3 regions of the Rhizobium sp. SVR5-9E genome follow, and region 3 is predicted to be linked to each of the others. Evidence: predicted binding sites of a transcription regulator. Region 3 holds the regulator's gene; each other region holds the start of a gene.
What was found. Region 3 encodes PhoB, which activates phosphate uptake and scavenging genes when phosphate is short. Its sites were predicted from a motif close to TGTCATNNANCTGTCAT; they were not measured.
Positions count from the first base shown of each region.

Region 1: a site for PhoB is predicted at 5,332-5,348, ahead of ACPYOJ_RS13310 (DUF1045 domain-containing protein). Genes of this name have one in related genera too.
Region 2: a site for PhoB is predicted at 7,751-7,767, ahead of pstS (phosphate ABC transporter substrate-binding protein PstS). Genes of this name have one in related genera too.

Region 1 is NZ_JBNDHS010000023.1:7,103-17,188, reverse strand. Features, by position in the region: gene ACPYOJ_RS13350 (metallophosphoesterase family protein) at 1-430, opposite strand, end outside; gene uraH (hydroxyisourate hydrolase) at 434-790, opposite strand; gene ACPYOJ_RS13340 (ureidoglycolate lyase) at 787-1,287, opposite strand; gene ACPYOJ_RS13335 (HepT-like ribonuclease domain-containing protein) at 1,291-1,653, opposite strand; gene ACPYOJ_RS13330 (nucleotidyltransferase family protein) at 1,650-1,943, opposite strand; gene alc (allantoicase) at 2,001-3,023, opposite strand; gene uraD (2-oxo-4-hydroxy-4-carboxy-5-ureidoimidazoline decarboxylase) at 3,024-3,518, opposite strand; gene puuE (allantoinase PuuE) at 3,518-4,441, opposite strand; gene ACPYOJ_RS13310 (DUF1045 domain-containing protein) at 4,550-5,257, opposite strand; gene ACPYOJ_RS13305 (NAD(P)/FAD-dependent oxidoreductase) at 5,371-6,549, opposite strand; gene mnmC2 (tRNA (5-methylaminomethyl-2-thiouridine)(34)-methyltransferase MnmC2) at 6,548-7,264, shown strand; gene ACPYOJ_RS13295 (hybrid sensor histidine kinase/response regulator) at 7,254-8,726, opposite strand; gene ACPYOJ_RS13290 (hypothetical protein) at 9,111-9,584, shown strand; gene ACPYOJ_RS13285 (DEAD/DEAH box helicase) at 9,925-10,086, shown strand, end outside.
Region 2 is NZ_JBNDHS010000060.1:12,055-22,140, reverse strand. Features, by position in the region: gene ACPYOJ_RS23335 (EamA family transporter) at 1-315, opposite strand, end outside; gene ACPYOJ_RS23330 (hypothetical protein) at 766-1,089, opposite strand; gene ACPYOJ_RS23325 (CoA-binding protein) at 1,186-1,614, shown strand; gene ACPYOJ_RS23320 (O-acetylhomoserine aminocarboxypropyltransferase) at 1,719-3,002, shown strand; gene ACPYOJ_RS23315 (DUF5343 domain-containing protein) at 3,252-3,917, shown strand; gene ACPYOJ_RS23310 (TIGR02391 family protein) at 3,910-4,386, shown strand; gene ACPYOJ_RS23305 (LysE family transporter) at 4,534-5,151, shown strand; gene ACPYOJ_RS23300 (cupin domain-containing protein) at 5,160-5,504, shown strand; gene ACPYOJ_RS23295 (LrgB family protein) at 5,505-6,209, opposite strand; gene ACPYOJ_RS23290 (CidA/LrgA family protein) at 6,199-6,609, opposite strand; gene ACPYOJ_RS23285 (LysR family transcriptional regulator) at 6,708-7,595, shown strand; gene pstS (phosphate ABC transporter substrate-binding protein PstS) at 7,891-8,913, shown strand; gene pstC (phosphate ABC transporter permease subunit PstC) at 8,993-9,970, shown strand; gene pstA (phosphate ABC transporter permease PstA) at 9,973-10,086, shown strand, end outside.
Region 3 is NZ_JBNDHS010000021.1:10,223-20,308, reverse strand. Features, by position in the region: gene ACPYOJ_RS12590 (GtrA family protein) at 1-222, shown strand, start outside; gene ACPYOJ_RS12585 (2'-deoxycytidine 5'-triphosphate deaminase) at 252-1,346, opposite strand; SAM riboswitch at 1,420-1,498, shown strand; gene ACPYOJ_RS12580 (O-succinylhomoserine sulfhydrylase) at 1,545-2,729, shown strand; gene apaG (Co2+/Mg2+ efflux protein ApaG) at 2,947-3,339, shown strand; gene ACPYOJ_RS12570 (Hsp33 family molecular chaperone) at 3,340-4,335, opposite strand; gene argF (ornithine carbamoyltransferase) at 4,430-5,347, opposite strand; gene ACPYOJ_RS12560 (acetylornithine transaminase) at 5,389-6,588, opposite strand; gene ACPYOJ_RS12555 (GcrA family cell cycle regulator) at 7,005-7,538, shown strand; gene phoB (phosphate regulon transcriptional regulator PhoB) at 7,605-8,288, opposite strand; gene phoU (phosphate signaling complex protein PhoU) at 8,323-9,036, opposite strand; gene pstB (phosphate ABC transporter ATP-binding protein PstB) at 9,079-9,894, opposite strand; gene pstA (phosphate ABC transporter permease PstA) at 9,910-10,086, opposite strand, start outside.

The sequences.
Region 1 (10,086 bases), on a different contig from region 3:
CGGCAAATCGCTCGATGTCGACCTGCGGCCTCAGGCAGACCTGCCCCTCCGGCGTTACTGTCTCCAGCCAATAGAGATCGTCGGCGGCGGGCGTTGCATGGCAGAGATAGGCTTCATCCTTGGAGACAAGACTTGTCGGTAGCCGTCGCAGCCATTCGAGATGCGATGGGCTGAGTTGATCATAGGCTGCGGCGTCCGAGGCATGCATGTCTTCGCGCGCCTGCGTGATCAGATAGCGGTCGTGGTTGCCGCGGACCGTCGGTATACCGAGCGGGATAAGCAGATCGGCGGTTTTGCCTGCTTGCAGCGGACCGCTGAAGCAATCGCCGAGATTGACGATGTCACTGATACCTTGAGCCGCGATATCCGCAAGCACCGCCTCCAGCGCCAGCGCATTGCCATGGATATCCGCTATAGCCGCAAAGCGCATCGTCTAGCTGCCGCGATAGGTCGAGTAGCCGTAGGGCGAGATCAAAAGCGGCACGTGATAGTGCGCTCGGGAATCGGCGATGCCGAAGCGGATCGGCACAAGATCGAGAAAGGCCGGATTCGGCAACGGCGTGCCCAATGCACGCAGATAGTCGCCCGCATGAAAAAGCAGCTCGTAGGTTCCGGTTTTGAAGCTGTCGCCGGAAAGGATCGGGCCGCCATCGACGCGGCCGTCAGCATTGGTTTCCACCGTCTTGATATGCCGGCGAACGTCGCCGTTGATCTGGAAAAGGTCGATCCTCAGGCCCTGCGCAGGCTTGCCCGAGGCGGTGTCGAGAACATGGGTCGTCAGTCCGGTCATAGGGCTGGATCTCTGATGTTAAAGGGTGTGTCGAAGAAGAATTCTTCAAGATTGTTGCCCGGTCCGTCACGATCGACGACGACAAACGTGCTCGGCTCGTCAAGGGCCATCAAAGGATGGTGCCAGACGTTGCGGCGATAATTCACGCCCTGCCCTCCGCTGGCGAGAAACACCTGTGGCCGGCCCGGCTTGCCGCCCTCGTCTTCGGAAACGACGACAAGGAACGGCCGATCGACAAGAGGCGAAAAGCTCTGGCTGCCGAGCGGGTGCCGCTCCATCATCCCGACCTCATAGGGAAAGCTGCGCGGCTGGCCGCGGAAAAGGTTGACGATCACGCGCGCTCCCTCGCCTGCCGCCTCTGCCACAGCCAGCGCATGGAAGCGTTCGGTATTGCCGCCGTTGATGTAGCGCATCGTCGCGGGATCGAACTCGATCACGTCCCCGAAGGGTGCGAAGGCGGATTTGGTCAGGGGGTGTATGTCGAGGAAGCGGGACATCGGCTATTCGCCTTGCGCGCGCCAGTGGCGGACGAGATCTAGCCTGTCCAGCAGATCGGGAACGTCGTCTTTGGCAGTGGCCCAGACCTTCTCAAGATCGATATCGAAATAGCTGTGAGCAATACGGTTTCGCATACCGCGCATTGCCCCCCAGGGAAATTCCGGATGCTCAACCTCGAATTCGGGAAAAGCCTTGATCAATTGCGCAGCAGTTTCCGATGCCATCAGAAGACTCATACCAACAGCGCGCTGCAGGATAATATCCTGCAGAAAATGTTGCTTGCTGACATTCGAAATCATCGAATGTGCATCCGCTGCGGCAGAGCGAATGCGCTCCAGCATATAGGGGACGCGACTGTCGTTCATACAGGCTTGGCCTCGGAAAGAACCCGCACGCGGATCGATTCCGGGAAATCGCCCGGCGTGAGCAGGTGGATTGGTGTGCCGATCATCATTTGCTCCAAGGCATCCTGTAGTCCGCCGAGGCTCAGCAATGTGCTGCCCGGCAGTGCATCCACCAGAATATCCAGATCGCTGCCCGCCCGGTCCTCACCGCGGGCCACGGAACCGAAGACGCGCGGGTTCGCCGCGTTGAACCGCTTCGTCGCGTCGCGGATCGCCTGCCTATTCTTTTCCAGCACTTCCGACGGCTTCATCGAGGCCTCACTCCTGATGCCTCAAATATAGGCGAGCCACGGTAAAGAGGAAAGAACTCACCCTTTTACCCCAAAAAGCCGCAGCCGCATGATGCCGCCGTCCGGATGCATGGCAATACGGACATGCGTCACCGGCCCGATATCGACGATGGCGTCCGCGCCGTATTCGTGGATGTGGTCCATCTGCAGCTTGCTGCGCGGCAGGATCGGCTCCCAGCTTTCGGAAGCGGCGATCTCGGCCTCGCTCAGCGTTTCGCCGAGTTTGGGCAGATAGGCGCCGAGAAGTTCGCAGCTATCGGGAAAATTGCCCTTGAAGAAGGCCGTGTCGACAATCACGCGCTTGATCGTGCCCGGATGGCCGAGACGGATGATTGCCCAATCATGGCCCGGACCACGCCGGCGCTTGGTTTCCCAGCCGTCGCCCATGTTGATGCCCCGGCCCGGTCCGAGCATCTTGTCCGGATGGCCATAGTGGGCATCCGACCAGGCGAGCGACTTCGCGCCGTTGAAGATATAGGCGAGATCGATTTCCTCCGCGCTTCCGACCTTCGACCAGTCGAAATAGGCCGAACCATAGACCCGCAGGCGCGCGACGCCGCCGTCGGGGTAGATGTGCAGGCGCAGATGCGTCCAGATCTTCTGCTTGTCGGCATTTTCGAAGAAATGGTGCGCGCTTGGGCCAAGCGGCGACTGCGGCAGGATCTCGGTCCAGACCGTCGCGTCGCCCGGATCGCCGTTCTCGACGAAGGCGGCCTCGATCGAGCAATGCGGCGGATAGTTGCCCGTGAAATAGCTGGTGTCGACGTCGAAGCCGAAGATGCGGCCCGGCATGGCGAGCTTGATGATTGCCCAGTCATGGCCAGGCACGCGCTTGCGCCGGCTCTCCCAGCCATCCATCCACTTGCCGTTGTCGTCATAAAGGTTGGGATCCCAGAAGGCATCCGTATCGGCCAGCATACGTTCCAGCGGCGCGAAGAATTCGTCCGTTGCGTAAAGTCCCTTGGCGCCGAGCCGAGCGGAAGCAAGATTGATCGCGCCGGCAGCGAAGGGGGGCAAGCTGGTCGTGCTATTCTCGGTCATTCATTTCTCCAGCATGGATGTGAGGCGCAGGAGCGCGATTTTTTCGACCTGCTCGGCTGCGGTCTTGAATTCCTCGTCGCGGCTGTTGTTGATGCGCGTTTCGAAAGCCGCGAGAATGTCGTCTTTGTTCAGCCCCTTCACGGCGATGATGAAGGGAAAGCCGAATTTTTTGGTATAGGCCGCGTTGAGTTCGGTGAAACGGGCATGCTCCTCGGCGCTCAGCCGGTCGAGACCGGCGCCTGCCTGCTCCTTCTTGCTGTCCTCCGTCAGGTCGCCGGCGATCGCCAGACGCCCGGCAAGATCGGGATGGGCGCGAAGCACGCCAAGCCGCTCTTCGGGGCTCGCGGCCCGGAAGATTGCGACGAGTTCTGTGTGAACCCGGTCGACGGTCAAGACATCGCTCACGAAACCGTCGTCATAGGCGCGCTCCGCGATGAAGGGCGAATGTTCGAAGACACCGCCGAAGCGTGATACGAATTCGTCCCGCTTGATCATCAGATTGTTTCCTGCTTGTGGTGCTTGTGCCAATGTTCGGCAATTTCGATGCGGCGCGGAATCCAGACCTTGTCGTGCTTCAGCACATATTCGATGAACCGCTTCAGGGAAGCGGCGCGGCCCGGGCGGCCAACAAGGCGGCAATGCAGGCCGACCGACATCATTTTCGGGCTGCCGGCTTTGCCCTCTTCATAGAGGGTATCGAAGGCATCCTTGAGATAGGCGAAGAACTGGTCGCCGGAGTTGAAGCCTTGCGGCGTGGCGAACCGCATATCGTTGGTTTCCAGCGTATAGGGAATGATCAGGAACGGCTTGTCGTCCACACCCTTCACCCAATAGGGCAGATCGTCGGCATAAGAGTCTGATGAATAGAGGAAGCCGCCCTCCTCCTGCACCAGCCGCAGCGTATTGTCCGAAGGCTTGCCCTGGTACATGCCGTAGGGCCGCTCGCCGGTGATCTCGGTGTGGAGACGCACGGCTTCGAGAATGTGCTTGCGCTCGAGGTCTTCCGGAAAATCCTTGTATTCCAGCCAACGGTAGCCGTGGCTGGCGATCTCCCAGCCGGCTTCCTTCATTGCTGCGACGGCTTCCGGGTTGCGGGCCATGGCGAGCGTCACGCCGTAGACCGTCGCCTGAACCTTGAGTTCGGTGAACATGCGCCACAGCCGCCAGAAACCGGCGCGCGAGCCGTATTCATAGATCGATTCCATGTTGAGGTTGCGCTGGCCGGGCCAAGGCTGCGCGCCTACGATTTCCGACAAGAGGTTCTCGGAGGCCGGATCGCCATCCAGAATCGAGCTCTCGCCGCCTTCCTCGTAATTGATGACGAACTGCACGGCCAGGTGGGCGCCGTCCGGCCATTTCGGATCGGGAATATTGCGACCGTAGCCGACGAGATTGCGCGGATAGGTATCGGATGCCATCAGATCACCTTTTGAGAGACAGGCGAGACGGTAGCATCCGGAGATAGAATGTCGAGACGGAAATGCGAAGCCGACTTTGGGGCGCTACGGCACAAGCGCAGTATCTGATCAGGCGATCTTGCGCGCGCTTACCTTACCCATCGGATGCAGCGAATGAACGCGGAACGGCCCGCCGGTGCCTTCCTCGATCATCAGCGCGATGTTGGAGACAGTGATCGGCTCGGCGAGAACCGGCTCGAAGACCGAGCGGAGTGCCTGCTCGATGCGCGGCATGTCGATTGAATTGACCGGACCGGTTACCGGCATATGGAAGCGGAACTCGTCCATCACATAGGGATTGCCCCAGCGGTGCAGGTTGGCGAACTGCGCAGCCGACAACCCGTCCGGATCGCTCCGCTCGATGTCAGCCTCGGAGAGCGGCGCACGGAACCGGTCGAAATGCTGGACGACTGCCGATGCCAGATGTTGGACATGGTCACAGGGGATCGACGGGACCAGACTGTAGTAGCTGCCGAGGCGTGCGACCTCGATACACGGAATCCGGAAAGGGTGGAGGCTACCGGAGAAACGCATCAGATCGCGCATGAGTTGCGTTTCCGAGACATCGCTCGCGAGATGGAATGGAGCCTTCAACACGCCATGGAAACCGTAACGGCGCGGCACGGCCGTGTGGAAGGCAATCTCGTGGATGCCGATACCGCGGATTGCCGGAGGCTCGACCATTTCGCCTGAAAACACGTTCCTGCCAAGCCAGCTCGCCGCCACATGGCTGAGCGGATCGCTCGGCGAAGGCGTAAAGCAAATGGCGTAGCGCATGCAATTTCCTCCGTTCCAGGAAGGCGTCGCGGGCGATTCCGCGCCTTCAATGCGCAAGCAGATAGGTGATTTGCATGACAGAATAACGAAAGAGATAACCTTCTAATTCACGTCTAGCGTGAACTCGCCGTCATGTGACTCGAAAGCGCAAAGCTTTCCGGCAGTGCAAAGGCGGCAGACCGGCCGACAGCGATATGGACGGCAGCTTCGGCCAGACGGTGTGCGAGACCGAAGCTGACCTTGAAACCGCCGGTCAGCGCGATGAGCCGCGGATGCGCCGGGTGCGGACCCACCATGGGATCACGGTCGATCGCCTTGGGGCGAAGACCGGCCCAACGCTCGACCACCGGGGCGTTGCGAAGCACGGGCGCCATTTCGCGCGCGGCTTCGATCAGCGCGTCGAGTTGGGCATCGGTCGAGACTGGATCGTCGAAATTGTTCTCGCTGGTGCTGCCGATGGCGGCGTGGCCGCCCTCGTGCGCCACGATGTAAAGCCCATCGCGGAAGATGGTCGGGAAGGCCGGATCGATATCGGCCTTCAGCATCGCCGCCTGCCCCTTGACCGGCTGGCCGAGCGGCTTGCCCAAGCCCGGCGTGAACTGCTGCAGCAAAGGAAATGACTGGTGCCCCGCCGCGATGATGCAGCGGCCGAAGCGTACCGGCTTTCCGCCGACCTCGGCAGTGCCGCGTTCCGGTTCGAGGGCTCCGACGGCCGCGTTCTCGACGATATGTATATGTTTTGCCTGCCGGAGAAACGCGGCAAGCGCGGCAACCAGCGCGCGGGGCGCAACGCGGGCAGCGAGCGTATCGTGAACGAAGCCGCTCTCTCCTGCGGCCGGATCGATCCAGCCAGCGACTGGCGCAGCATCCCCGACATGCCAATGGAAGCAGCGACCGCCTTGATGCCAATGCGTTTCGGCGTCGGCGGAATGGCGAAGCGCGATCTTGCGCAGATGCGGCTTCGGCAGCGGAATGACGCGGCCGGAACGGTGATAACCAGCGGAAAGACCGGTCGCGGCTTCTATCGCGGCGATCTCGGCTTCGAGCGAAACCAGCGCATCGAACTGGAACTGTTTCTTGGCATTCCATTTGTCCGGCATATGCGGCATCAGGGCGCCGAGCAGCCCGCCGCTGGCACCCTGCCCCAGTTCGCCTGCATCGGCGAGCAGGGTATCGATGCCAAGGCGCTCGGCGTAAACCGCCGCCCACAGCCCCATGATGCCGCCGCCCGCAATCAGCAGGCTGACAGACGATTGACCAGAGGAGAAGGCCGCACTATCGGCTTTATGCATGACAGAGATTGATCCCGATCAGAGTGGCAGCACGAGCCTGCCGCTCGAATGGCGCGACGGCGATATGCCCTATTCGGCTGCCGTTGGCGACCATTTTTATTGCCAGACGGATGGGCGGCTCGAATGCGGCCACGTCTTTCTGGCAGGCAACGGCCTGCCGGAACGCTGGGCCGGAAAAGACAAATTCCTGATTGGAGAACTGGGGTTCGGGACCGGGCTGAACTTCGTCGAGACATGGCGGCAATGGAAAGCACACCGCACAGACGGTCAGCATCTCGTCTTCATGTCTTTCGAGCTCTACCCGATGCGCGCTGAGGATATCGATCGCGCGCTGTCGCGCTGGCCGGAAATCGACGCCGAGCGGCAGGCGCTGACAAAAATGTGGCCGGGCGAACCACAAGGCACCGTGACGCTGGCATTGGACGGCCAGACGAGGCTGAACGTCGTCTGCGGCCCGGCACTCGAAGGCGTTGCGGCGGCCGAACCCGGCTTCGACGCCTGGTATCTCGACGGCTTCGCGCCATCGCGAAACGGCGACATGTGGTCTGAGGATCTGATGCGTCTCGTCTTTGAAAGGACAGTTCCCGGCGGCAGCTTCGCGACCTATGCCGCGGCAGGTTTTGTCCGGCGCAATCTGATCGCTGCCGGCTTTGCAGTCGAGCGGCGCAAGGGCTATGCCGGCAAGCGGGAGATGCTCTGCGGCATCAAGCCTTAAGGCCGGGACGCTCAGCGCTCATGCCGAGCCAGAGCTGAATTTTCTCTTCCAGCAGTTCGGGACTAATCGGCTTGGACATATAGTCGTCCATCCCGGCGGCAAGGCAGAGTTCGCGGTCGGCTTCCAGCGCGTGGGCCGTTACCCCGATGATCGGTACGCGGTGCCCCTGCCCGCGCTCACGCTCGCGGATCGCGCGCGTCGCATCGTAGGCGCTCATGACCGGCATCGTCAGGTCCATCATAATGATGCGCGGCAAATGCGTCTGCCATGCATTGACCGCTTCCTGACCGCTATTGACCACCATGAAGCTGAGGCCGGTGCCCTGCAGTATCTGCGTGAAGACGATCTGGTTCACCTCGTTGTCCTCGGCGACGAGTACATCGATGAACTCTGGTTCCTGAGCACTCGAATCGAGGTACGCCGGCTTGCCGACGATGTCAGCGGCCGGTCCTCGCTTCACGCGGCTTGCGCGCACGACCTCGATGATCGTACTGCGAAGAATATTGGCCGGCACCGGTTTCATATGATGCGCATGGCCGTTGAGGCCCGCGAATTCGTTCTCCGTGCCGGAGCTGTCCATCGAGGTCAAAAAGATGATGGGCAAGCTCTCGAAACGGGCATCGGCCATCAGGATGCGGGCAATCTCCGCGCCGTTCGGCATGTGATGGTCGAGTATGACGGCATCGACATTGACACCCATGTCGCCCGCCGCTTCGAGGATCGCAACTCCGGTTCTGCCATCTTCGGCCGCCGCCCCGTCGAACCCCCAGAACGCCAACTGCTCGCGGAGTATCTGGTGATTCACCTCGTTGCCGTCGATCACGAGTACACGCGCCCCCCGCACATCGATGGGTAGCGGCTCGGGATCGGCGTCCATCTTCGAAACATCGGGAATGTCATTGATGGTCTTCAAAAGCGCGTTGCCGGATTTGACGATGCTATCGACAAAGGCTCTCTGCTGCGGCTCGAGATCGGTCTTTGCCAAAAGCCCGGCCATGCCGAGCACCTCGTTCGCGGGCCCGCGGAGTTCGTGGCTCATATGGGCAAGGAATTCGGACTTGGCGCGATCGAGCAGAGGCTGAAGCTCGTCCTCGCGCTGCTCCAACCGGCGGCCGTTGTCCGCGAAGATACCGAGCACATAAGCCCTTTCTTCCGACGGCATGAAGCTTTCGATCTGGATGCGCGCATGCACAGTTTCCGCAGCATCGAAACAGATGGCGTTTTCTTCGGTTCCGAAGACGAGTGCGCGGCGCTCCTTGTCTTCACGCTCCTCTTCTTCAGGACGGTCGAGAATTTCGCGTGTGCGGTGGCCGATGAAATCCGAAATCTCCCCGCCGAAGAAACGCGCGTAGGCTTCGTTGACGGCAACGTACCGAAGTTCGCTGTTCTTGACATAGGCCGGGATTTCCAGATCTGCGATCCGGCTGCATGCCAGCTCCAGAAGGTTTCCCGCAGACATCAAAAAGCACGCACTCCCGCAAAAGACTGAAAATTCATCAGGACACCATAATCCCAGGCCGCTTAACAATGCTTTAACCATAAGGGTCGAAGCCGACGGCCGAGCAAGACGACCGACTTAAGGTTGAATCTGAACGGAAGCATCAAGGCGCCATCGCATTGATCCCGCACGATTTTCAACGCTCGGAAGCACCGGAAACTCAGCGGTGGGCCTGCGGAGACATTCGCTCTTGGGGCGTTTCGCGACGGCGATACCGCCGAAAACGAAACGCAAGTATAGTCGAGAAGATTTGATTTGCGGCACCGCTTTTTTCCATCAACTTGCCGTGATTGAAGCGGATTCTACCGTCGCTCAAAGAACAAGCGTCGTCGATGAAAGGAAACGACCATGTCCGTTCTTCATAAAATGGCGACGGGCCTGATTGCATTGACCCTGACTGCCAGCTCACTCACAACAGCAACGCCTGCACACGCCGTCTCGGATGACTTCTGGGGCGGTGTCGCCGCCGGCGCCGTTGGCGGCATCCTGCTCTCGACGGCGGTGCGCCCCGGATATTATCCAGCCTACGGCGGCTACCCAGTTTACGGCGGCTATGGCGGTTACGGAGTTTACGGCGGCTATGGAGGCTACTACCGTCCTTATTATTACCGGCCGTATGCGTACAATCGGCCATACTACCGGCCCTACTACAACTCCTATTATCGGCCCTATTACTACCGGCCTTATCATCGTCCTTACTATCGCTCCTACTATCGACCTTATGGGGGCTATTACCGCAATTACGGCTATTGCGGTGTGGAGCGCCGCTACGATCATCGGTCGGACGTGTGGGTCAACGTTCGGGTCTGCCCTCGCTACTGAGGAGCCTATCTGCGTCGCGCCGCTGCTCATTGAGGCGGCGCCCGCTACACCTTTCTCTCGCGTGTCGGCTTGACTTTCAACGCAAACTAGCCCAAATGCGGCATAGCTTTCACCTTCCGGCCGCCGCGTGAGCGTGCCCCTGCCAGCAAATAGGATGCAGGAAGAAGGACAAAAGCGCATTTCATACAGGCCGCATCCCAAGACGCGGCAGAAGCGCTGGAAAGCTTTTTCCAACAAGACAAGTTCCCACTTCACGCGGGGTGCTTGACGCCAGAATGACACCGGGCCGCACTCTGCGATCCGGCGATATTGTTTTGGCGCGCCCTAAAAAGGTTATGACTTGACCAATTTTGAATCGCTTGGTGTTTCCAAGCCGATCGTCGCCACACTTTTCCAGCTCGGCATCGAAACGCCGACTCCCATCCAAGAAAAGGCGATCCCGCTTCTCCTCGAAGGCCGTGACCTGATCGGCCTCGCCCAGACCGGCACCGGCAAGACGGCC
Region 2 (10,086 bases), on a different contig from region 3:
GCCGCTGGTCGCGACGATGAGAAGCGGCGCGCAGCCGCGCATCAGCGGATAGACCAGGCCGATATCTCCCGCCCGATAGGCTGCCGCGACCAGCTGAAAATAGGCAAATTGCAGGACAGCCGACGGCCCTATGAAGGGCCAGGCTGAAGGCTGCGGCAAAGGCAGGAAGGGCAGGAACGGCAGCGCCGCCACGGCACCGCCGGCCGAAACGAGCGCCGCATCGAGTGATTTGTTCGTCCCCGCCTTGATGATTGCGTTCCATGTCGCGTGAAGAAACGCGCCGAAGAGGACAAGCAGGATGACGTCGAGGGGCACGATGGAGACCGAGATGGGTGGCAGGCAGTGAGCGGGTATGAACCGTGTCGGCCGGAAAATCAATCTTGCAAGAAGTATTTACAACCGTAGGCTGGCCTTGAGGCCAAAATGGCAGATCAGACACTCAGTTCGCGCAGTGTCCTGGCTGTAAAATTGGCTTTCAGAGGGCGCTCGACATACGTTCATTTCGAATTTCTTCTTTCAACTATGAGATGTTACTAATGGACGCTAGAACAAAAGATGAACAAAAGGAGGACGAAAGAGGTTTTGTGAAAAAAGTATGACTAATGACCTCGGCTATACCACTGAAAAGTAGAGTATATTCTATAGTTTTGCAGTAGTTACGTTTGCGCAAATTCAAGTAGTAATTCAGGCATTCAAGGCCCGGTGAGGGCCGCAAGCCACAGGCTGCAGCCCTTGAGAAACCGGTTTCGCAATCCGTATTCGCCACTACAAATAGTTGTCAGGGATAAAGAACAGCCCTTTTCGGTTGTCTATATCCTCGCAGTAGAGGACCGGGCACGTGGGGTCGTTTCCCGTTGGGATGTTCCTCCACTCAGCATATTCGTGAGCGTCGCAGTAGCGGCTGTTGCGGATATAGCGATCATAGATCGGCAAACCCCTTGGCGAGGTCCAGCGGAAGATAACAGCGCCCTCGTTGTGAATGGCGGCCCGCGCGCTCTGGCAACTCATCGACAAAGGATTGTAGCGGGAAATCGCCAGCGCGGGCGAGGCGACAAGGACCAGCGCCATAGCGAGAGCGAGTTTTTTCATGGGATATTCCTCCTTGGAAAGCCGGATATTATATATACGCCTAAAAAGAACTGCCGGTTTCAATTTACCGCGAAGAATGGATGGAAGAAAAAGCCGATGAATCATGACCGTTATCCAGACGACTACATCGCCGGAATCCTGAAATCGGTAAAGACGATTGCACTCACCGGGGCATCCCCCAATCCGGCGCGGCCGAGCAACGGCGTGATGGGCTATCTTCTCTCGCGTGGCTACAACGTCATCCCCGTCAATCCCGGGCAGGCCGGCAAGCTGATACACGGCCAGCTCGTCTATGCCCGGCTCGCCGATATTCTGGTCCCGGTCGATATGGTCGATGTGTTTCGCGCCTCGGAACATCTCCAGGGCGTGGTGGATGAGTCGCTGGCTCTGCGCACGCTGCCGAAGGTGATCTGGTCGCAGCTTGGCGTGCGCGACGACGTAGCCGCGGCGAAGGCGGAAGCAGCCGGCATCAAAGTTGTGATGGACCGTTGTCCCGCAATCGAAATACCCCGCCTGGCGGCGTGAGTGCACGGATTTTTCTCTTGATGTCCGATGGTTGAAACGCAAAGCGGTTAACATTTGCGGTTCCTAGGCTATGCTCCCGCCATCGATAGCAGAGGGAGAACGAGATGGCGAAGAACGGTCCGGGGTTCAACACGCTGGCAATTCACGCAGGCGCGCAGCCGGACCCGGCAACACGCTCGCGGGCGACGCCGATCTACCAGACGACGGCTTTTGTCTTCGATGATTCCGATCACGCGGCCTCGCTCTTCGGGCTGCAGGCCTTCGGCAACATCTATACGCGCATCATGAACCCGACGCAGGCCGTGCTCGAGGAGCGTGTGGCGGCACTTGAGGGCGGCACGGCGGCACTGGCAGTGGCCTCGGGCCATGCAGCACAGGTCATCGTTTTTCACACGATCATGCGCCCAGGGGAAAATTTCGTCGCGGCGACGCGGCTTTACGGCGGCTCGATCAATCAGTTCGGCAATGCCTTCGAGAATTTCGGCTGGCAGGTGCGTTGGGCAGACGCGGCTGACCCGTCAAGCTTCGAAAACCAGATCGATGAAAAGACGCGGGCAATCTTCGTCGAGAGCCTTGCAAATCCCGGCGGCACCTTCGTCGATATTGCAGCCATCGCCGAGGTGGCGCACAGGCACGGCCTGCCGCTGATCGTCGACAATACCATGGCGACGCCTTATCTCATCCGTCCGATCGAACATGGGGCCGATATCGTCGTGCATTCACTGACGAAATTCCTCGGCGGCCACGGCAATTCCATGGGCGGCATCATCATCGACGGTGGCACCTTCGATTGGTCGAAATCCGGCAACTATCCGATGCTCTCAAGCCCGCGCCCGGAATATAACGGCATGGTGCTGCATGCGACCTTCGGCAATTTCGCCTTCGCAATTGCAGCCCGTGTCCTTGGCTTGCGAGATCTCGGCCCGGCAATCTCGCCCTTCAATGCCTTCCTGATCCTCACCGGCATCGAGACGCTGCCGCTCAGGATGCAGCGCCACTGCGACAATGCGCTGGCGGTCGCCAAATGGCTGAAGGCGCACAGCAAGGTCGCCTGGGTCAACTACGCCGGTCTTGACGACGACCCGAACCGTAGCCTGCAGCAGCGTTATTCCCCCAAGGGCGCCGGTTCCGTCTTCACCTTCGGCGTCAAGGGCGGCTACGAGGCTGGCAAGGCGTTGGTGGAGGGGCTGGAACTCTTCTCCCATCTCGCCAATATCGGCGACACGCGCTCGCTGGTCATCCACCCGGCTTCCACCACGCACCGTCAGCTGACGGACGAGCAGAAGACAGCCGCCGGCGCCGGCCCGGATGTCGTCCGCCTCTCGATCGGCATAGAAGACGTGCAGGATATCATCGCCGATCTCGAACAGTCGCTCTCGAGGATCTGAGGAAAGGCCTTCACGATCAGCGGGCTCTTGTTTAAGCCACGACCTGGATCGTCGCCAAACACCTTCGTGAGAGACGCTCAATAAGATGAGCTGTCGTAACGACGCAGCAATGGCAGGAACGAACTCGAGCCTGCCATTGCGTATTCATGCTCGCATAACTAGAGGACAACCCAATAAGGCGGTTTAGATCGATTGACGATCTACAGTCTAGGGGCCTGACTGAAGCTTCAATGATTCTTGGAGTGTGCCATGGCTTCGCATCCCTACATTTCTGGTCCGGGTAATATCGCGCAGATGATCAGTTTCCTGCGCAAGAATTTTCCGGCAACCGTATCCTCAGACACAGTGAAGAAGTTTCAGCTTGCGTCCAACAACGAAAGCTACGTCATAAACGCACTCCAATTCATTGGAGTGATTGACGAAGAAGGAAAGCGCACCGAGCGTGGTCATAAGGTAATGGTTTTACCTGACGGTGAGTTCGAGAGGGAATTTCAAGAACTCGTACGATCCGCATATTCAGACTTGTTCGACCTGCGTGGCGAAGACGCGTGGACGATGTCCAAGGGGGAACTGACAGGCTACTTCAAAACCGCTGACAAAACGAGTGATGTCATCGGTGGGCGGCAAGCCGGTGTTTTTCAAGTCTTCAAAACACTTGCCGGTATGGAACAAGCTGCTGAGGCGAAGCCCCGCTCGGCAGCAACAAACGGGACCAAAGCCAAAACCACCAAGCCCACGAAGGTGAAAAAGGAAGACGCCGTTTCTCAACCGATCGAGCTTCCTGCGACAAAGAGCAGTCATAAGCGTGACATGGCCCTTACCGTGCGAACTGAAATAAATCTACCCGCAGAGGGGTCTCAGGAAACCTACGACAATATTTTTCGGAGTATAAAGGCTAACCTTATCAATGATTAACGCATTTGCGAACTTCGAAAAGATTGCCAGAAGTTCGAGACATGTCGGCAAACGGTCAGCGATCGAAATACGGTCGATCCATCCCTTCGACGAAAGAAACATACACCCTGACATCGGCCGGGTCGCATTGAAGCTTTTCGATGATGGTCATTACTCTCAAGCCACATTTGAAGCCTTCAAATATCTCGACCTAACGGTCAAATCGTTGTCTAAAATCGAAGACAGCGGCCACAGCCTCATGATGAATGCTTTCTCGGAAAAGAAAGCCAAGATTAGGCTCACGGATATGGTAAACCAAAGCGAAGTAGACGAGCAAAATGGCTACCGTTTCATTTTCGCGGGATCGATGTCAGCGATCAGGAACCCACGTGGCCATGACATCAACGTAGACCCCATCGACCGATGCTTAGATCATCTCTCGATGGCGTCGGTACTGTTACGAAGACTGGAGGAGCGAGAATTTCCGTAGGTTGTTGGGGCAGGTCGTCCTCAACCGATCGGCATGGAGGAACGTGCGGGGTATCATTGCCGACCTCGAGTAGTCGCTCTTGGCCGGGGCGTCGGAAGCCTCTAAGCTCCGAGCCGTAGTCGATTTCCTGGAAAGGCCGCCTTTCTTATGTTCCTGTTTTCCGTTGCAGCCATCTGGGCCGTTGCCGCCATGACGCCGGGTCCGAATTTCTTCATCGTCGTCAGAACGGCGCTGGAGGGGTCTCGGAGTGCGGCGGTAGCCGTTATTGCGGGCGTCATCCTCGGCACCTTCTGCTGGGGACTGGCCGGCTGGCTCGGCATCAGCGCATTGTTCGCGGCCGCGCCCTTTGCCTATCTCTTCCTGAAGATTGCCGGTGGCGCCTATCTGCTTTGGCTCGGCGCAAAGCTCCTCTGGAAGACGTATACGAATGCAGGTTCCTCCGGTGAGCCAGCCACGCGTCCGGCAATCGGCACGAAGCAGGCCTTCTATTCCGGCTTCGTCACCAATCTTGCGAACCCGAAATCGGCCTTCTTCGTCGCCAGTCTCTTTGCGGCAACGCTGCCTGCCGAGCACTCCTGGCTGCACGGTGCCCTGTCGGTCGCGACCATGGTTGTCGTCTCCTCGCTGTGGTACGCCTTCGTGTTCACGATCCTGCGCAACCCCGCGGTCGCCGGAGCCTATGCGCGGGGCCGCCGCGGTATCGATGCCATGGCCGGTGTCATCTTCATGGGCTTCGGCATGAAGCTTCTGACGTCCGCCCGGTAGGAGAACTCATGCCGCACAAGATTGTCTTTGATATCGAGGCTGTCGAACCCGAAGTGGGAGCGCCCGCTGCCGACCGCATCATTGCCGGCGATCCGCAATTCCGCACCTGGAACCTGGAGGAGGCCGAAGGCGGCCTCTATGCCGGCATCTGGGAAGCGACGCCCGGCAAATGGCGCATCGCCTACGACGAGTGGGAATATTTCTGCATTCTCTCCGGCCACTCCATCGTTACCGAGGATGGCGGCGAGCCCGTCCATCTCAAGGCGGGCGACCGGATGATCCTGAGACCGGGCTTCAAGGGAACCTGGGAAGTCGTTGAAACGACTCGCAAGGATTATGTGATCCGCATCTGACTAACGAAGCAGCAAGCTGAGCAGCGGTGCCGCGAGAACGTTCACCAGTCCGACCAGCACCATGACGAGACCGGCGATCGTGCCTTCCTCGGCGCCGATCTGCTGCGCCTTGGCAACGCCTGCGCCGTGCGCTCCCATGCCGAGCAGTGCGCCGCGCGAGAGCGCCGATCTCAGCGGCAGGACACGCAGCAGGGTCTCGCCGAGGGCTGCGCCGAGGACGCCGGTGATGATGACGAAGACGGCGGTCAGGTCCGGCACACCGCCGATGTCGGCCGAAACCGTCATGGCGAAGGGCGTGCTGACCGAGCGCGCCAGTAGGCTGAGCCGCAGGTTGCCCTCGAGGCTGAGGAGGCTCGCAAGCGCCCAGGCGGAGCCCACCGCGACGCCGCTGCCGACGGTGACACCGAGCGCGAGCGCCGGCCAGTAACGCCGGATCGTCGCCCGCTGTTCGTAGATCGGGACGGCGAAGGCAACGGTCGCAGGGCCGAGCAGCATCACCAGCCAGTGGGTGGAGCGGATGTAGTCGGCATAGGTTTCGCGCATCACGACGGCAAGGATGATGAGGAGGGCGGGTGCGAAGACAAGTGGCGACAGCCACAGACGCGGCCAGCGCCGATAAGCCGCCTTGGCGAAAAAGTAGAGCGCAATGGTGATCGCGGACCAGAAGGCGGCGAGCAGCAGCGAAGGGGCGGCCTCAGAGATCATCGGGGCCTCCGCGGGCCGCCGTCAGCTGCAGGACAAGCTCCACGGCAAGCGCCGTCGTACCCATGACGACGAGCGTTCCCGTTACGATGACGGCAAGGACCTTCAGGCCGAGGAGTCCGAGGAACTCGCGATGGTCGAGCACGGCAAGCACGGCCGGAATGAAGAACAGCAGCATTTCCGCCATGAACCACTGCGCGCCCCGGCGCATGGCGGCGGGTTTGATCCATCCGGCGGCAAGCAGCGCAAGCACAAGAAACAGTCCGATGACGCTGCCGGGAACCGGTATGCCCGAGATGTGGGCGAATGCTTCCCCGGTTAACCAGAAGGTCATGATCAGGCCGATCTGGAGGAGGCGGCCCTCCCGTAGACGGGTAATGGAGGCGGTTCGAACAAGGGACATGGCTGCGTTCTCTAAAAACTGCACCATGCATATAAAGCCGGCCGATCCATGAGAAAAATGAATTGATTGAATACAAATAAGTCCATATTGGAATGGACGTGGAATTGCGGACGCTGAGGATATTTGTCGAGGTGGTGCGCCAGGGAGGCTTCTCCCAGGCGGCAAGGACGGTCTTCCTGACTCAATCGGCCGTCAGCAAGGCGGTGAAGCAGCTGGAGGACGAGCTCGGCGTTCTTCTGCTCGACAGGATCGGCCATCGCTCCAGCCTGACGGCGGCAGGCGACATCGTCTACCGGCGCGCACTCCAAATGCTTGCGGAGCAGAGCGACCTGGTTTCCGAATTGGCGGAGCTGCGTGGCCTGAGACGGGGGAGGCTGCGGCTCGGACTTCCGCCGATTGGCAGCGACGCGCTGTTCGCGCCTCTCTTTGCGGTCTACAGGAAACGCTATCCGGGCATCGAGATCCAGCTCGCCGAGCACGGAAGCAAGCGGCTGGAGGAACTCGTGCGCAGCGGCGAGGTCGATCTCGGAGTATCGCTTCTCCCGGTGCCCGACGAGTTCGAATGGCAGGATGTCCGCAACGATCCGATGGACGTGCTCCTTCCCGTCGACCACCCGCTGGCTGACGCCGGCGAAATCGAACTGGCGGCGCTGAAGGACATGCCCTTCATCCTGTTCGACACTGGCTTTGCGCTGAACCCGATGATTCTGGATGCCTGCCGCATGGCGGGCTCCCCGCCGGCGATCGCTGCCCGCTCCAGCCAGATTACCTTCATCGTCGAGCTGGTGGCCTCCGGCCTCGGTATTGGTTTCCTGCCGCGCTTCATCGCCGAGAAGCGGGTGCACGGCCGCGTGCGCCACGTCGCCGTCACCGCGCCGGCGATGGCCTGGCACATGGCCTGGATATGGCGGCGCGGCTCCTACATGTCCGACGCTGCGCGCACCTGGCTGGAGCTGGCTGCCGCGCGGAGCGGTCCTGACGCCTGAGCGCCGCGGTCTCTTCCCGGCACCTTCGCCCCCTTTCGGTATGGCAAAACCAAGGCAGTCCCACATTAAAGTTTTGTAATGTTTCCAATCGTTTGTCGCTAAGCCTTTGATTTCTCGACCTAAGGGTAGGTCGGCTCGCCGAACCGTCGTGCCGCTGTCATCGAACCGTCATCAAACTGTAATGTAGAGCGCCTAGCCCGCCTATTATGGCGGGAATTTCGGCGCTCCAGACAAGTGGATAGCCCCTCCATGGAGCGCTCTCGCCGTTGTTTTGTGCTATTCAGGAAGAGATTAAATGCTCACCAAGAAACTTCTTTCTGCCTGCCTCGGTGCGGGCCTGGCTGCCGTTTTCGCAGTCTCCGCTTCCGCCGCCGACATCACCGGCGCCGGCTCTACTTTCGTTTATCCGGTCCTGTCCAAGTGGTCGGCTGACTACAACAAGCAGACCGGCGACAAGCTGAACTATCAGTCGATCGGTTCGGGTGGCGGTATCGCCCAGATCAAGGCTGCGACCGTCGATTTCGGCGCCTCCGACGCGCCGCTGAAGCCTGAAGACCTGACGGCCGGTGGCTTCGGCCAGTTCCCGCTCGTCGTTGGCGGCATCGTTCCGGTCATCAACGTCAAGGGCATCAAGACCGGCCAGCTGAAGCTGACGGGCAAGGTTCTCGCCGACATCTATCTCGGCAACGTCACCAAGTGGAACGACAAGGCCATCGCCGACCTCAACCCCGGCCTGAAGCTGCCCGATTCGCAGATCGCCGTCGTCCACCGTTCGGACGGCTCGGGCACCTCGTTCAACTGGACGAACTTCCTCTCCAAGGTCAACCCGGATTGGAAGTCCAAGGTCGGTGAAGGCACCGCCGTCAACTGGCCGGTCGGCATCGGCGGCAAGGGCAACGAAGGCGTCGCTGCTTACGTGACCCGCGTCAAGGACTCGATCGGCTACGTCGAATACGCCTACGCCCTGCAGAACAAGCTGCCCTACGCTCTGCTTCAGAACGCCGCCGGCCAGTACCCGAAGCCGAATGCTGAAAGCTTCTCGGCTGCTGCTGCCAGCGCCGAATGGGCCAAGGCTCAGGACTTCTACCTGATCATGACCAACGCTCCAGGCGAAAAGGCCTGGCCGGTAACGGCAACCACCTGGGCGATCATGTACAAGGAGCCGAAGGACGCCGCTCGCTCCAAGGCTGCCTTCGCCTTCTTCAAGTGGGCGCTTGAAAACGGCCAGAAGGAAGCTTCTTCGCTCGACTACGTGCCGCTGCCGGCGACCCTGGTCAAGCAAATCGAAGACTACTGGACTGCCTCCTTCAAGGGCTGAGCCGACCATTATCGGGGCGGGAGCGTGGCTCTCGCCCCATTGCCTTTGAAGCCCCCTCAAAAGCAAGTCGAGTGTTAATATGAGCGAAGCATTGGCATCGCTGCCCGCGGCAAACGTGGGCGCGAAGCGGCGTGACGGCCGGACCGGCGACCGCATTTTCTCATGGATCGTGATGGGCTGCGGCCTGTTCGTTCTCGCGGCCCTGCTGGCAGCCGCGATCTCCATGGCATGGGGCGGGCTTCCTGCCTTCCGCACCTTCGGTTTCGGTTTCATCACCGGCACGGAATGGGATCCTGTCGCGCAGCACTTCGCCGGTCTCGTGCCGATTTACGGCACCCTGGTCACTTCGGCGCTCGCGATGATCATCGGCGTTCCGATCAGTCTCGGCATTGCCGTCTTCGTCACGGAAGTCGCACCGCGCTGGTTGCGAGGCCCGATCGGCGGCGCAATCGAGCTGCTGGCCGGCATCCCCAGCATCATCTACGGCATGTGGGGGCTCTTCACCTTCGCGCCTTTCATGTCGGATTACATCCAGCCGGCATTGATCGACTGGCTCGGCCCGTTGCCGGTCATTGGCCTGCTCTTTTCCGGAGCGCCGATGGGCATCGGCATGCTGACCTCCGGCATTGTGCTGGCGATCATGATCATCCCCTACATTTCTTCGGTCATGCGCGACGTCTTCCTCGTCGTCCCGGCGCAACTCAAGGAATCGGCTTATGCCCTGGGCTCGACCCGGTGGGAGGTCGTGCGCGATATCGTCATTCCGCATACGCGCACAGCCGTCGTTGGCGGTATTTTTCTCGGCCTCGGCCGGGCACTCGGCGAGACCATGGCCGTCACCTTCGTGCTCGGCAACACGCACAATATCGCTATCTCGCTGATGGAGCCCGGCAACTCGATCGCCGCCGCGATCGCCAACGAATTCACGGAAGCCGATACCGACATCTACCTGTCGTCGCTGATCGCGCTCGGTTTCATCCTTTTCGTCGTCACCTTCATTGTCCTTGCCATGGCAAAGCTGATGCTGCTGCGCATTGCGAAACAGAAGGGGGAATGAGCATGGCCGTTTCCAGCTCGCTTTATCGCTACCGGCAAGCAAAGAGCGCAATCGCGTTGACGCTTGCGACACTTGCGACGCTCATCGGCCTCGTATTTCTCGTCTGGATCTTGTGG
Region 3 (10,086 bases):
GGATCCAATCTCGTGCTGTTGGCGTGGCTGATAGTTTTCTGGCAGCACACGATCCAGCATGCCTGGTTCATGGACCGAATTTTCGTCTGGACTTATTGCTCGGGGTTCGCGCTGTTCGCCTTCGGCGTGGTCATGAGCCGTTCGCCCCGTGGGAAGCCCGGCATCCCTGTTCATCGTCACGAAAACGGGCTTAGTCGGAGCGACAAGACCCGCAACGGGTAGGTGAACCTTCCAACAGCGCTATCAAGCGCTCAGATGCGGAAGTGCTTCGAGAGCTTCAGGCCCTGCGCCTGATAATTCGATCCCAGCCCGGAACCATAGAGGCTTTCGGGTTTTTCCAGCATGTGCTCGTAAACCAGCCGGCCGACGATCTGGCCGTCTTCCAGGATGAAGGGCACTTCGTGGCTGCGCACCTCGAGAACCGCGCGGCTGCCCCTTCCGCCGGCCGGCGCATGGCCGAAGCCCGGATCGAAGAAGCCGGCATAATGCACGCGGAATTCCCCAACGAGCGGATCGAAGGGCGTCATCTCGGCTGCATAGTGGGGCGGAACATGCACTGCCTCGCGCGAGACGAGGATGTAAAATTCGTCCGGATCGAGGATCAGTTCATTGCGGCCCCGGCTATAGAGCGGCTCCCAGAAATCGAAGATATCGTGCTCGCCTTTCTTGTCGACATCGACGACTGCCGTGTGATGCTTGCCGCGATAACCGATCAGACCGTCCTTGTCGCCTGCCAGGTCAATCGACAGCGCGATACCGCCGCCGGAAACGTTGGGTTTGGCGCTCGCAACAAGCGTTTCTGCATCGTGCAGGGCCTGCAGTTCCGGCTCTCCCAAAACGGACTGGCCAACCCGGAAGCGTATTTGCGAGAGGCGCGAGCCGCGGCGCACGACGACAGGGAACGTACGCGGGCTGATTTCCAGGTAGAGCGGCCCCGAATAACCGGCAGGGATCTTGTCGAATTCCTGCGCGTAGTCGGTAATGACGCGGGTGAAGATATCCAGGCGGCCGGTCGAGCTCTTCGGGTTCGCCGAGGCCGACATTTCAGCCGGAAGGTCAAGGCGTTCCATGAGGGGCACGATATAGACGCACCCGGTTTCAAGAACGGCACCTTCGGAAAGGTCGATGACATGCAGGCTCAGCCGGTCCAGCTTGTCGGAAACGAGGTGGGACGGACCGGGCATGAAGCTTGCGCGGACGCGGAAGGCTTTGCTGCCCAACCGGAGATCCAAGCTGGCGGGTTGAATCTGGTCAAGATCGAGCTCGCGCTCACTCGTGAGGCGCCCGGTCTCAAACAGGGCGGCAATTGCGCGGTCGGCCAAGATTCCAGTTTCGCGAGCCATCATGCTCCATCCATAGTTCGTGGCCGACAAAACCAAATACAGGGAATTGACGCAAGAAGCTAACGGCAGTATTGCAGCTTTATCCCGTGGTGATTTGGCCGGTCGGCTTGCAGCCACGTTAAACAAGTGGCTAAAAGGACCGGGTATGAAACCGGTCTGCTTTTGCGGCCGGTTTTTTTGTTGTTTGAAAGTGGTGATGGCATGAGCAAGACCTGGCGCCCGGCAACCCAACTCGTTCACGGCGGAACGCTGCGCTCGCAATATGGCGAGATGTCGGAGGCAATCTATCTGACGCAGGGCTTCGTCTACGACACGTCGGAGGCGGCAGAAGCGCGCTTCAAGGGCGAGACCGAGGGCTTTATCTATGCCCGCTACGGGAGCCCGACTAACGACATGTTCGAGAAGCGCATGTGCGCGCTGGAAGGCGCGGAAGATGCCCGCGCCACGGCCTCCGGCATGGCTGCCGTCACCGCCGCAATCCTCTGCCAGCTGAAGGCCGGCGATCATATCGTAGCTGCCCGTGCGCTCTTCGGCTCCTGCCGCTGGGTCGTTGAGACGCTGGCGCCGAAATACGGCATCGAATGCACGCTGGTGGATGGCCGCCATCTCGAGAACTGGGAAAAGGCGATCACCAAGAAGACCAAGGTCTTCTTCCTGGAAAGCCCGACCAACCCGACGCTCGAAATCGTCGATATCGCCGGCGTTGCAAAGCTCGCAAACCAGATCGGCGCGAAAGTGGTCGTGGACAACGTCTTCGCGACGCCGCTCTTCCAGAAGCCGCTGGAGCTCGGCGCGCATATCGTCGTCTATTCGGCCACCAAACATATCGACGGTCAGGGCCGTTGCCTCGGCGGCGTCGTCCTTTCCGATAAGGAGTGGATCAACGAGAACCTGCACGACTACTTCCGCCACACCGGCCCGGCAATGTCGCCGTTCAACGCCTGGACGCTGCTGAAGGGCATCGAGACCCTGCCGCTGCGCGTTGCACAGCAGACGAAGAATGCGTCGAAGATCGCCGATTTCCTGGCGGAGCAGAAGCAGGTGGCGCGCGTCATCTATCCGGGCCGCAAGGACCATCCGCAAGCCGATATCATCGCCAAGCAGATGTCTGGCGGCTCGACGCTGGTGTGCTTCGAGCTGAAGGGCGGCAAGGAGGCGGCTTTCGCCCTGCAGAATGCGCTCGACGTCGTGACGATCTCCAACAATCTCGGCGATACGCGCAGCCTGATCACGCACCCGGCGACGACCACACACAAGAACCTTTCGGAGGAGGCCCGCGCCGAGCTCGGCATTTCGGCCGGCACCGTGCGCCTGTCGGCAGGCATCGAAGATACGGACGACCTGATCGAAGATTTCGCTCAGGCTCTTTCCAAGGTTAAATCCTGACCTGCCTTGGGGACGGCCGGGCCTTGCCGGTCCGGCCGGATGCCTTACCTAGGACATCCACGAAGCCACGCTCCGGTGCGGGAGCGCACTCTGAACAACAGGATTAGTGCCCGAAAGAGATGCAATCATCGTGCTTTGAGCATGATCCCAATCATTTCGTGACGGGTCGAGCCCGTGTATAAGATACCGGTAACATATCCTGGCTATGGTGTAAGGCATGTATCGCGCCAACACACGAGATATAGAAGTCGTCGTCGAACCCTTTTATCTGGAGGAGCAATCCGACCCGGACGACGATCGCTATGTGTGGGGTTACCGGATCGTAATCAGCAACAATTCGGACCTGACCGTCAGACTCATCAACCGTTACTGGAACATCACCGACCAAAACGGCGTGGTGGATGAGGTGACCGGTCCAGGCGTCGTCGGTGAGCAACCCCGGCTGGAACCTGGCGACACCTACGAATACTCGTCCGGCTGTCCACTGGATACGCCATCGGGCCTTATGTTCGGGCACTACCAGATGGAAACCGACGCAGGCGAGTTTTTCGACGTAGAAATACCCGCCTTCTCGCTGGATTCTCCCGGTCTGCTCAGGGTACTGAACTGATCACTCGGCAGCCGTTGCGACTTCTTCAACCTCAAAACGATAGGTCTTGGAGCAGAATTCGCAGGTGACGGCAATCTCGCCGTTTTCCTGGCTGGCATCGATCTCGTCCGCCGAGAAACCCTTCAGCACATTCTTGATCTTGTCGCGCGAACAGCTGCACCGGTCGAAGACTTCCCGGGCGCCGAAAACGCGCACGCCACGCTCGTGGAAGAGACGATAGAGCAGCCGTTCCGTACCGACATGCGGGTCGGTCAGTTCATCGGCGTCGATAGTATCGACCAGCGAACGGGCTTCAGTCCAGGCGTCGTCTTCCCTGTGAGTGTGAGCGCCGTCGTCTCCGTCGCCGCCGTGGAGGTCGGCGTGACGCATCCGCTCAGGTGCTTCCGGCAGGAACTGCGCCACGAGCCCCCCTGCCCGCCAGCGATGGCGCGGCATGCCCGCCTCGTCGCGATCGAACAGTTCGGCAGCAGCCAGACGGACACGCGTCGGGATCTGTTCCGACTGACGGAAATAGGTGCCGGCGATATCCTCCAGCGAGGTACCGTTGAGCGGCACGATGCCCTGATACGGCTGGGTGAATTTGCCCTGATCGATCGTGAAGGCGAGCACGCCTTTACCGAGCAACTGTTCCGGCTCGGTCTCGCCTGCGGCGACTGCCTTTTCGAGCAAAGCCTGATCGAAGCGAGCATAGGCGCGAACATCCTCCGGCGTCGAGAAGTCGGCGACGAGGAGATCGACCGGGCCATCGCCCTTCGTCTGCACCGTGAATTTGCCCTCAAACTTAAGGGACGTGCCGAGGAGCACCGTCAGCGCGATGACTTCGGCCAGAAGCCGGGCGACGGGAGCGGGATATTCGTGGCGCTCAAGGATCGCATCCAGCATGGGGCCGAGTTGCACGGCGCGGCCGCGCACGTCGAGGCCCTCTACCTGAAACGGAACAACGTGATCATCGCCGGCGAAGTCGAAATCGCCGAGAGCGCTTGCAGTATCGGACATGGTCTTACTCCTAGTCGTCAGAGCGGCAGACTAGAAAGCCTTTCCGCTCGCGCAGCCACGAGGCCATGAGGCCAAGCACAGCGCGTAGTATGGTTCAGATCGCGCCCAGGCACCATGCAAGAATCGACTTCTGCGCATGAAGGCGGTTTTCCGCTTCATCGAAGACGACGGATTGCGGACCGTCGATCACCTCGTTCGTCACTTCCTCACCGCGATGGGCGGGCAGGCAATGCATGAACAATGCATCCTTGCCGGCCTTCGCCATCAAAGCCTGATTGACCTGATAAGGCTGGAAGACGTTGTGACCACGGGCCCGATGTTCCTGATTCATGGAAACCCAGGTATCGGTCACCACGCAATCGGCTCCCTCGACCGCGCGGTCGGCGTCATGACCGAGCACGATCTGGGCACCCTCGTTGCGGGCCCAGTTTAGATAGTGATCCTTTGGCTCGGAACCAAGAGGCACGGCCATGTTCATCCGGTAGCCGAAGCGGGCGGCACCTTCGACCAAGGAATGCAGGACATTGTTGCCGTCGCCGGTCCAGGCAACCGTCTTGCCCTTGATGGGGCCGCGATGCTCCTCGAATGTCATGACATCGGCCATGACCTGGCAGGGATGGGTATCGTCCGTCAGCGCATTGATGACGGGGACCGTCGCATGTTCGGCAAGCTCCAGCATGCGGCTGTGCTCCGTCGTGCGGATCATGATCGCGTCGACATAACGCGAAAGCACTTTGGCCGTATCGCCGATCGTCTCGGCGCGGCCGAGCTGCATTTCGGTGCCGGAGAGGAAAAGCGTCTCGCCGCCGAGCTGGCGCATGCCGACATCAAAGGATACGCGGGTGCGGGTGGAAGGCTTTTCGAAGATCATCGCCAGCATCTTGCCGGCAAGCGGCCTGTCGCCCTTTCCGGCCTTGAAAGCCTGCTTACGCGCGATCGCGTCGTTCATGATGACCCTGAGATCAGATGCGGTTACCGCCGAGAGATCGAGAAAGTGTTTGGGGGAAGCCATTTCGTTCTTACCTGTCTGCTCCGCAAGGAGCGTCCGTCCATTCAAGCCGTCTTCTTGGTCTTCTGCGCGCGAATGCTTTCTGCAGCACGCTCGAGGCGAGAAAGCCCTTCGCGAGCCTCCTCCGCCGTGACGACGAGTGGCGGAAGCAGGCGGATAACGTTGTCGCCCGCCGGAACCCCAAGCAGACGAGCGGCGCGAATAGCCTGCAGCAGTTCGGATGATGGAACCGCTGCCTTGACCCCAAGCAACAGGCCCTCGCCGCGCACATCCTCAATCACGTCCGGATAGCGATCCTTGAGCGAGGCAAGGCCCTGGCGGAAGACGAGCGCCACCTCACGCACGTGCTCAAGGAAGCCCTCGGCAAGAATGACGTCGAGCACTGCGCTGCCGACCGCCATCGCAAGCGGATTGCCGCCGTAGGTGGAGCCGTGGGTGCCGACCTTCATGCCGGAGGCTGCCTCCGCCGTCGCAAGGCAGGCGCCAAGCGGGAAGCCGCCGCCGATACCCTTTGCGACCGCCATGATGTCCGGTGTGACGCCGGACCATTCGTAGGCAAACAGCTTGCCCGTACGGCCGACACCGGTCTGAACCTCGTCCAGGATCAGCAGCAGGCCCTTCTCGTCGCAAATCTGGCGCAGCGCCCTCATGAACTCGTTGGTCGCCGGGCGGATGCCGCCTTCGCCCTGTACCGGCTCGATGAGGATGCCGGCGGTCGCGTCCGTGATGGCGGCTCGGACTGCCTCGATATCGCCAAAGGGAACCTGGTCGAAGCCCGGCGACTTCGGGCCAAAACCCTCCAGATACTTCTCCTGGCCGCCAGCAGCGATCGTCGCCAGCGTGCGGCCATGGAAGGCACCTTCAAAGGTAATGATATGGAAGCGCTCGGGATGGCCCTTGGAATACTGATATCGGCGCGCCGTTTTGATCGCGCATTCGAGCGCCTCTGCCCCTGAATTGGTGAAGAACACCTTATCGGCGAAAGTGACGTCCGTCAGCCGCTTTGCAAGCGCTTCCTGCCCGGGAATTTCATAGATGTTCGATAGGTGCCAGACCTTGTCGGCCTGCGCCTTCAAAGCCTGGACGACGTGCGGATTGCTGTGGCCGACCGACGTCACGGCAACGCCTGCCCCAAAGTCCAGATAACGTTCGCCGCTTTCGGTTATCAGCCAGACGCCCTCACCTCGCTCGAACCGCAGAGGGGCACGAGAATAGGTGTCATATAGCGGCGCGGCTTCAGCCATGGCGCGGTCTCCTGTCGAGGTTGGGGCAACCGGACTCCGGCTAAAAACCGGGTCCAAAAAATTAAAAATGCCGCCTTTCGGCGGCGAGTGACACTATTTACTTTTCGCACTGCAATGTCAACAAACTGCGAGTTTACCGCGTGCTGCAACATAAAGCCAAAGGAACTTATTTTATTAACAGCTAATGTTGCAGAAATGACTCGCACGGCCAGCAAGTTGGGGAAAACTTGAAATTCGATTCATCCGGATTCCCGCGACTCTTGTCACGGAGTCAGCCTCACACTAGGTTAAAACTCAATTACTAGACTGCATGCGGCGGAACTAGTCACCAAAATTAGTCAAGCGTTTCCTGCTTCGGACACATCCGAGGCAATGGTGAGGGATTCTGCCTTCACAACGCTAATCGGAGACAGGGCATGAACTGGACAGACGAGCGTGTCGAAAAACTCAAGAAGCTTTGGTCCGAAGGGCTGAGCGCGAGCCAGATCGCCGCACAGCTCGGCGGCGTGAGCAGAAACGCAGTCATCGGCAAGGTCCACAGGCTTAGCCTTCCCGGCCGCGCCAAAGCCGGCGGCACTGCGACGACGGTGCGCGCGCCGAAGCGCAATACCTCGGCTCCCCGCGCGCCGAACTATGCCTCGCGGATTGCAACCCGCACGGTCACGCGCCAGTTGGGCGCGACGATGCTCAAGGAAGAGATCGAAGTCGACCTGATGGCGGAAATGGAATATCGTCCGGCCGCGAACGTGGTCGTACCGATTTCCCGCCGTCTTGGCCTGACCGAGCTTACTGAACGCACCTGCAAGTGGCCGGTCGGCGATCCGCTGAAGGATGATTTCCATTTCTGCGGCTGCGAAAGCAACGACTCTTCTCCCTATTGCAGCTACCATCAACGCCTGGCTTATCAGCCGGTCAACGAGCGCCGCCGGGCAGCCGCCCGCGCAAACTAAGCCGGATAAGAGACAAAAAATAACGGGCCTCGCGGCCCGTTTTTTATTTCCTCATGGGAGCGGCAATCAGGCTTCCATCGAATATCCAGCGCCGCGGACCGTGCGGATGACATCCTGCATGTTGGAGAAGTTCAGCGCCTTGCGCAGGCGACCGACATGGACATCGACCGTGCGCTCGTCGACGTAGATGTCGTGGCCCCAGACGCCGTCCAGAAGCTGGGAGCGCGAGAAAACGCGGCCGGGCGACGACATCAGGAACTCCAACAGGCGGAATTCGGTCGGGCCGAGCCGGACTTCGCGGCTCTTGCGATGAACACGATGGGTCTCGCGGTCGAGCTCTATGTCACCGCATTTCAGGACCGTGGAGAGGACCTCGGGCTTGGCGCGGCGCAGCATCGCCTTGACGCGGGCAACGAGTTCAGGTGTCGAGAACGGCTTGACGACATAGTCGTCAGCTCCGGTCGAAAGACCGCGCACGCGCTCGCTCTCCTCGCCGCGGGCTGTCAGCATGATGATCGGCAGACGCTCGGTCTCCGGCCGCATCCGAAGGCGGCGGCAGAGCTCTATGCCGGACACGCCCGGCAGCATCCAATCCAGGATCAGAATGTCCGGCGTCCGTTCCTGAAGGCGTATCTCGGCCTCGTCACCACGCAGGATGGTATCAACTTCAAAACCTTCGGCTTCAAGATTATAGCGAAGGAGCACGCTGAGTGCCTCTTCGTCTTCAACGACTGCAACTCTCGGGATCATTCGATTACTGTCTCCTGGGGGCCGGATTCGGAGGTTATTCCGTTACCGCGCCGACGGTGTTGGCGGTATCGTCCTTCGGACGCTCGCCTTCCGGCTGGGCACCGGTCGCCATGTAATAAATGGTTTCGGCAATATTGGTGGCGTGGTCACCGATGCGTTCGATATTCTTCGCGCAGAAGAGAAGATGCGTGCAACTGGTGATGTTGCGCGGATCCTCCATCATGTATGTCAAAAGCTCGCGAAACAGCGAAGTGTACATCGCATCGATTTCTTCATCGCGCTCGCGGATCGACTTGGCCTTGTCGGCCGCTCGGCTCGTGTAGACGTCGAGCACTTCCTTGAGCTGGACGAGCGCCAGTTCGGAAAGGTGCTCCAGGCCGCGCGCGAGCTTTCGCGGAACGCCGGCGCTCTGAACGGCGATGACACGCTTGGCAGTGTTCTTGCCGAGATCGCCGACGCGCTCGAGATCAGCCGCGATGCGAATCGAGCCCATGATTTCGCGAAGGTCGGAAGCCATCGGCTGCCGGCGTGCAATCGTGACCACCGCCTTTTCGCCGATCTCGCGCTCGGCATGGTCGAGGATCACGTCGTCCGAGATGACCTTCTGCGCCAAGGCGGTATCGCTATTCACCAGCGCTCGGACAGCGTCCGATACCATCTGTTCGGCAAGTCCGCCCATCTCCGAGATGCGGCGGGACAGGAATTTGAGATCGTCGTCGTACGCAGAAAAAATATGTGTCGATGCCATGGGGAACGTCCTTGATTGTCTCTACATTTCTGACGCCAAAGATCAGCCGAAGCGGCCCATGATGTAGTCCTGGGTGCGCTGATCGTCCGGATTGGTGAACATCTTGTCGGTATCATTCTCCTCGACGAGATTGCCGAGGTGAAACATAGCGGTTCGCTGCGAAACACGGGCAGCCTGCTGCATGGAGTGCGTCACGATGACGATCGTGAAATTCTCGCGCAGCTCATGGATCAGCTCTTCGACCTTCGCGGTGGCGATCGGATCGAGCGCCGAGCACGGCTCGTCCATCAGAATGACTTCGGGGCTGACGGCAACGGCGCGGGCAATGCAGAGGCGCTGCTGCTGGCCGCCGGACAGCCCGGTGCCGGTTTCGTGCAGGCGATCCTTGACTTCGTTCCAAAGGCCGGCGCGCTGCAGGCTGTGTTCAACGATCTGGTCCAGATCGGCCTTCGACTTCGCAAGACCATGGATGCGCGGACCGTAGGCGACGTTCTCATAGATCGACTTCGGGAAAGGGTTCGGCTTCTGGAAGACCATGCCGACGCGAGCACGAAGTTCGACGACGTCGATATCCGGATCGTAGATATCGTCGCCGTCGAGAGTGATTTTGCCGGTAACGCGGCAGTTGTCGATCGTATCATTCATACGGTTGAGACTGCGCAAGAAGGTGGACTTCCCGCAGCCGGACGGGCCGATGAGTGCGGTAACGGTGTTTTCGCGGATGTTCAGCTTCACGTCGAAAAGCGCACGCTTGTCGCCATAGTAAACCGAGACGTCCTGGCCGATCATCTTGTACGGGATCGTATTCATTCGTTTGTCCAGAGCCTTCTCAACTGCTGCTTCGGTTAACATGTTCATGAATATGTACTCCGTTTACCAGCGACGCTCAAAGCGACGGCGCAAGAGAATGGCTCCAAAGTTCATGACAATCAGGAACAGGAGCAAGACGATGATGGCACCAGAGGTGCGTTCGACGAAGGCGCGTTCTGCTTCGTTGGCCCACATATAGACCTGCACCGGCAGCGCCGTGGACGGATCGAGCGGGGTGGC